One region of the Exiguobacterium sp. s127 genome, then DNA from elsewhere that is predicted to be linked to it. Evidence: riboswitches for the same ligand, from Rfam matches in the RefSeq annotation. Region 1 holds a riboswitch; each other region holds the start of a gene.

Region 1 (2,265 bases):
CGGCTTCGACCAGTCGTTTCGCCTGCTCTTTCAAGCGGAAGACCGGACCACTCAATGTAATCGCATAAAGGGCCCGTTTACCGGTCCGTTCATAGTGTGCATCGAGGACTTCCCGTCCAATCCGCGCCCGGTCGAGTGCCGGTGTCAGCGGATTGTCGTATAAGATTTCGTCATCCTTGACGAGATCAATCCCGCCGGCGAGCTGGGCTTCCAGTTGTTCCCGTAAAAAAACGAGATCCCGTCCGATGACGCCTTTGAAGATGCTCATCAACAGGGGGCGATCATGGACTTGGATCAATTGGCGGACGCCCTCGATGCCGAATTTAGCACCGGGGAAATCCGGTGTGAACGAAGCGGGAAGCTGAAGATCCGTCAGTTTGATTTGACCGTCGAGTGACAGCTTGCCGAAGACGGTCGTCAAAATCGCCGAAAAGTCTCGTGAGACGTTGTGTTCCGGATAACGGATCGTGACATACCCTTTTCCGTCGTGTTCTTCCGTATGGACGACTTGTCCTTTAAAGGATTCAAGCTGTTGTTGTTCCAAGTGATTCAAATCGGTCCATGAGCCGACCGTCAGACCGAGGGCGATTTGCTCTGCCCGTTTTGGTAACTGATCGGTCACGCCGAGTTGGTAAGTTGCGGTAATGTACGCCATGATTGTCGTCTCTCCCTTGTTAAAAAATACAAAAATGGTCCCTCGTCAATGACAAGAGACCATGAAAAATTGCGCGTGGACTCTTATCTGTCAGCGTGTTAGCTGCAAGAATTAGCACCGTGCCAACTGGTCGGTTGCTGCGACATCATAGGGCTCGTCCCTCCGTCTGCTCTTGATAAGAATTGGATGAAATTGTGAAATCTAATTGCAATTTTTACATGAGATGGACGTGATGTCAAATAATTTTTTGAAAATTTATTTTTTTTGAAATCCGCTTCTATAGATGGCGGTCTTTTAAATGGTTTTTCACTAAAAATTGGAATTGACAGATGATTTAAGACGGGCGTAATATTCGAATCAACATCGAACACAACAACCACATATGACTCTTATCGTGAGTTGGCAGAGGGAATTGGCCCGAAGACGCCGCAGCAACCGACCATCCGGCACGGTGCTACATCCAACAGACATTCGTCTGAGAGATAAGAGGACGGATGATACCCCGCGCCTCTTTTCTATGACGAAAAGCGGCGTTTTTTTGTGTAGAAATGAAGGGGGAAGCAAGATGGCATATCAAGCATTTACAGAACAAGACGCCATTAAACGTGTCCGGGAACTCGGACTGATCGGACAGGAAGAAGCGACGGCAGAAGAAATCGGCGACGGGAACTTGAACTTAGTCTTCCGGATTCAGGCAGGGAAAGAACGTTTGATCTTGAAGCAGGCATTACCTTATGCAAAAGTCGTCGGGGAAAGCTGGCCCTTGTCACTCGAGCGGGCCTGGATCGAACAGTTGGCACTGAAGGAATTCGCAAAATACGCGACGCCATTCGTTCCACGGGTCTTTCATGCGAGTCATGAAGAAGCGTATACAGTGATGGAGGACTTGTCGCACCTGCAAATCGTTCGGACGGGATTGCTCGCAGGCGAAACCTACCCGCTCCTTGCTGAGCATGTCGGTTCTTACTTGGCGCGGACGTTATTTTTCACGTCAGATTTTGCGCTCGGTCCAGTCGGAAAAAAGCAGGTCGCACGTGACTATTACAACCCGGATTTATGCGACATCACGGAAAAGTTAATCTTTACGGATCCGTTTTACGACGCGGAAACAAACAATATCGAGAGCGGCTTGGAAACAGACGTACAGCAGCTCTGGCAGGACGAAAAACTGAAGCGGGAAGTGGCGAAGCTCGAAACGTTGTTCATCACGAAAGGGGAAGCCTTATTACACGGGGATTTACATACAGGAAGCATTTTTGCTTCGGCGGGCGAAACGAAAATCATCGATCCGGAGTTCGCTTTTTACGGACCGTTCGGGTTTGATGTCGGTCAGTTCATTGCCCACCTCTGCTTTGCGGCGTATCCGAACTATGCTGAGTTGCGGGAGACGCGGGTGAAGGATATCGATACGTTCTGGCTGACGTTTGCTTCGACGTTCACGGCACTTTGGGAACGGGAAGCCGTCGAACCGTTCCGGACGGTACCCGGGCTTGTCGATGATGTCCTCAGTACAATTCTCCAAGACGCGCTCGGTTTCGCCGGTTGTGAACTGATCCGGCGGACGATTGGTTTGGCACCGGTCGCTGATTTGGAACAAATTCCGGATGCTG
Region 2 (2,265 bases), on a different contig from region 1:
TTCGTTTGACCTGTTGTTCGAGTTGCGATTTACTGACGAAGTCGTCATACCCGGCATATCCGGCACCGTCTTCTTTAACGTTCGTAATCCGGTGCCATTCTTCGAGCGCCGCTTCTTCCGTCTCGCGACAGATGATGTAGGCCGCCAGTCCGAAACTCGCAAGCGGCTGCTTCCCGGTCGCCGCGCGGCGGGTTTTCATATCCGTAATTTTCGTCGCGACTTCATCGACCGTTCCTCCATGCATGACATAGGCATCACAGTGATTGACGATCGTCTGTTTCCCCGTCTCACTCTCACCACCAGCGTAGAGCTTGATTCCGGGACGCTGAACGGGTTTCGGGTGAAGCTCTGCCCGTTCCAGCTGATAGTACGCCCCATCAAAACTATAGGGTGATGCGTCCGCCCATAATCCTTTCATGACCGTCACGAATTCTTCCGTCCGGGCATATCGTTCGTCATGGGCTGTAAAAATCCCATTGTATTGACGGGCTTCTTCCTCCCACCAGGCCGAGACGACGTTGAGCGTAAAACGTCCGTTACTCAACTGATCGAGGTTCGCCGCCATTTTTGCTGTCGTCGCCGGATTATGAAAACCGGGCCGGACGGCTGTCATGATTTCCAACCGTTCCGTTGTCGCCGCAATCGCCGCTGCCGTCGTCCACGCCTCAAGACTCGGTTCGGCTATTCCTTTAATGTCGTTTAAGTTCAATTCTGCAATCAATGTCGTAGAAAAGCCAATCCGTTCTGCCGTCTGTGCGACTTGTTTCGCATAATCGAATGTCGCTGGCATTTGTTCCTCCTCGACGTTTCGTAACCAACCCCCGAAGATTGGTAACCAAAATCCGTATTCCATCCCCTGTGCCCCCTTTTTGCATAAAAAATCGCTCTTTTCGTTTAGAAAAGAGCGACGAATATCTACTGTCGGCTCTTATCTTCAAAGGAATAAATTCCTCTTGGAAGTAGCACCTTCCGCTCATGCGGGGTTGCTGAAGTGTCGTCGGGCCAGTCCCTCGACTTCTCGTGATAAGAATAATTGAAATTAGCGTACATCTTTTAGCAGAGTAAAGCAACCTTTAAACCTTCTTTTCCTATCGGAATTAAAAAACATTTGGAAAATCACTCTGTTTCTTGATACTTCTTTGTCTAGAAGCTAAAAACAGGAATTGCACATCGGTTTAAGATGGCAATCCCTGCTTTGTATGGTGCTGTTCAAAATCAATTCATTCTGGTGATACGAACGGTGAGTCATTGTGATTTGCATCCATCATGGCTGTCCGGTGACCAGTCGTCGAAACTTCTTCCCCACGCACGCGATCGTAGAACTTCGCGATTGTGACGCTGAAGTACGGGCCAATCCAGAGGAAACCGATTCCGATCGTAACAATTCCGAGCAAGAACCAACCGATGAACGAAAGGACGAGGAAAAACGCCTCTTTTTTGTGTCCATCCATCATTTGGCGTGAACGTGTAATGGCATCAAGGATGCCAATCGATGGTTCGTCCCGAATGATGTAATACGTCAACATGTAAGAGAATGACTTAATGATTCCTGGAATGATGAAAAGTAAGAACCATAGCCCTAAGAAAAAGGTTTGGACGATTGACACTCCAATGGCTTTCAAGAACATTTTGTACGGCTCAAACAAATCGGCGACTTTCGTCTGCTCGTCTCGGGCGACAGATAGGGCGAGCCATGACCATCCCATTGCAACCGGTAAGGTCAACACCGTCAAGAGCATACCAATCAAGTCGATAAATTGGAAATCCTCTTCGGGTGAGGACGCAAATCCGTTCGGAACGCCTTGAATGATTAAGAACAACAACATCATTAATGCCATGAAGCCCCATCGTCCCTGCAACGACTCGCGCGCTGCTAATTTTAATTGTTTTGACATCGAAAGATCCTCCTCAAAAATAAGTGCTACCTTTCTTTACGGTTTATTTTTGAGGAGGTTTCACTTTTTAACGCTCGTCTTTTAGTAAACGTTGGACCATTGCTTTTTCAAGTTGTTGCTGGCACGCCGTATACAAAGAGCGTCGTCCATCGAGTCGTTCAATCGCAAACGGAATATCGTGCTTTTTTGCTTGCACGAGGACATGTGCCGCTGCTGCGTGGGAGACGCGACTTTTGATGACGACAATCGCATCTGTCTTTTTCGCGAGACAGGCAATTTTTTTCGCAGCTTGGGCATCACCGCCAAGATGGATTAATTCGACTCCCGTCTCCGCAAAGAAGTCGCGGTAGACGGCGCGCTGTTGCTCATT
Region 3 (2,265 bases), on a different contig from region 1:
CGGGTGGAATCTCACGGAGTGAGGTTTCGACGAGTCGGGCGAGAAACGGAATCGCGGCGACGCTCAAGCTGACCGAGGCGGCAGCGGGACCGATCGTCGTCTTCGTGATGAGTTGCGTCAATGGAATCAAAGCAACGAGTAGGATGATGAATGGTAACGAGCGGACGATGTTGATGGCGAAGTCCAACGTCGTTCGAATGAAGACGTTTTGGAAAAAGAGTCCGCGGTCGGTGATGAATAATAAAATCCCGAGTGGAATTCCGATGATGATGGCGAAGGCGAGTGAAATGCCAACCATGAAGGCCGTCTCTCCGAGTGCTTTCGTTAAGTCGGGAAGCATTGTCGTAAACCGGTCAAGCGACATCTTGAATCACCTCGATTGCGTGCAACTGTCCCTCGAGCCAGGTTAAGGCACGATTCACGTGCAGTGTCGGTCCCGTCAAACTGACGATTAAGACGCCAAACGCGACGTCCTGAATGTAGTCGACCTTCCCATGCAGGATGCTGACTGCGATATCGAATTGTTTGATGGCTTCAGATAAGGTACTCTCACCTGTTTTTTCACCCGTGAACTGAAGTCGAATGACTTTGCCGGGTGTCGTCCGTAAAATCCGTTCCGGTAACTCGATTTGGAGTGCCGTATCGACGTAATGTTTTGTGACCGGATGTTCGGCTTGACTAAATATGGCGTAAGTCGAAGCGACTTCGACGACTTCACCGTGCGCCATGACGGCAACGCGGTGACAAATTTGTTTGACGACGTCGATTTCGTGGGTGATGAGGATGATCGTCAAACCGAGCCGGGCGTTCAAATCTTTCAGTAAATCGAGAATCTGGAGCGTCGTCACGGGATCGAGCGCTGATGTCGCTTCGTCACAGAGTAAGATGTTTGGATTGTTGGCGAGCGCTCGTGCGATGCCGACGCGTTGTTTTTGTCCACCACTGAGTTGGCTCGGATAGTTCGTCTCGAATCCTTCGAGTCCGACGAGTGCCGTTAATTCTTGAATCCGTTTCGGGAACTCACGCCGTTTGACACCGGCAGCCTTTAAGGCGAACTCGATATTGTCGGCAACGGTGCGGGACTGAATCAGTTGAAAGTGTTGAAAGATCATACCGACCCGGAGACGGAGTTTGCGGAGAGACGTTTTGGAGACACGTGATAGATTGGCTCCGTCTACTATGACCGTACCGCTCGTCGGTGTCTCGAGCCCGTTAATCAACCGTAAGAGTGTACTTTTTCCGGCGCCGGATTCACCGATGATGCCGAATATTTCCCCTTGTTCAATCGTTAAGTTGACATCGTTTAATGCAAAAATCGGTGTGCGGTCACGGACGAATTGTTTTGTGATGTGTGCGAACTCAATCATGATGTTTCCCTCCCGATACAAAAAAATCGCTTTTTTCCAGTTAGAGAGCAACCAGAAAAAAGCGACGAAGTGTAGAATTTCGTAACTTATCTCTCAGAACAAAAGAAGTTCTGTAGGATGTGGCACCGTTCCATTACTGGTGGTTGCCGGACGTCGTTGGGCCTAATCCCTCGGTCGCTCTCGATAAGTAGCTATGCTGTTGGGATTTACTTTAACGGAAATGATTCCCATCTGTCAAACGTTTTTTCAGAATTATTCGGCAACGGCGGTTTGGAAGAGCTGAAGGGTCCCGATTCGCTTGACAGCCTCGACGAGTCGGTCGACATCGGCAATCAGACTGATCCGGACGTAACCTTCACCGTATGTACCAAAGAAATGACCCGGTGTCACGGCGACATGCGCTTCGTCGAGCAGGTGATCGGTGAAGCTTTGGGACGTGAAGCCGGACGGAACAGGGAGCCAGACGAAGAACGAACCGCCGGGAACCGGTCCGTCCCAGCCGATTTCGTTTAATGCACCGAACAACGCATCGCGTCGCGTCTCATACAAGGCGCTCAGTTCACGGACACATGTCTGATCGCTTGAAAGTGCGACCGTCGCTGCATGCTGGATCGGTGTGAAGGCACTGACGTAAAGGTGTTCCTGGTATGTTTCGATGCTCGCGATGACGGACGGATTACCGATTGCAAAGGCAATCCGGAAGCCGGACATGTTGAACCGTTTAGAGAGTGAAAACAACTCAATCCCGACATGCTTAGCGCCTTCCGTCTGGAGGAAACTCCGCGTCGGACCATCGAAACTGATCCCGCCGTACGCTAAGTCATGGACGACGCAAATGTCATGTGCATCAGCGAACGCGACCGTTTGTTCAAAAGCCGCTGCCGTCGCTGTCGCACCG

What was found. Region 1 has a riboswitch for S-adenosylmethionine ahead of mtnK (S-methyl-5-thioribose kinase). Riboswitches for the same ligand answer to the same signal wherever they lie in the genome.
Region 2: another riboswitch for S-adenosylmethionine. It lies ahead of KNP98_RS07440 (LLM class flavin-dependent oxidoreductase); the one in region 1 lies ahead of mtnK (S-methyl-5-thioribose kinase).
Region 3: another riboswitch for S-adenosylmethionine. It lies ahead of KNP98_RS00500 (methionine ABC transporter ATP-binding protein); the one in region 1 lies ahead of mtnK (S-methyl-5-thioribose kinase).

The regions. Positions count from the first base shown of each region.
Region 1 covers NZ_JACSMO010000006.1:14,067-16,331, reverse strand. Annotated here, with positions in the region: gene KNP98_RS09370 (2,3-diketo-5-methylthiopentyl-1-phosphate enolase) at 1-655, opposite strand, end outside; SAM riboswitch class I at 736-837, opposite strand; SAM riboswitch class I at 1,042-1,144, shown strand; gene mtnK (S-methyl-5-thioribose kinase) at 1,221-2,265, shown strand, end outside.
Region 2 covers NZ_JACSMO010000004.1:158,059-160,323, forward strand. Annotated here, with positions in the region: gene KNP98_RS07440 (LLM class flavin-dependent oxidoreductase) at 1-853, opposite strand, end outside; SAM riboswitch class I at 926-1,030, opposite strand; gene KNP98_RS07445 (DUF975 family protein) at 1,221-1,895, opposite strand; gene KNP98_RS07450 (DUF2325 domain-containing protein) at 1,963-2,265, opposite strand, start outside.
Region 3 covers NZ_JACSMO010000001.1:108,842-111,106, forward strand. Annotated here, with positions in the region: gene KNP98_RS00495 (methionine ABC transporter permease) at 1-364, opposite strand, end outside; gene KNP98_RS00500 (methionine ABC transporter ATP-binding protein) at 354-1,367, opposite strand; SAM riboswitch class I at 1,451-1,557, opposite strand; gene KNP98_RS00505 (aminotransferase class I/II-fold pyridoxal phosphate-dependent enzyme) at 1,620-2,265, opposite strand, start outside.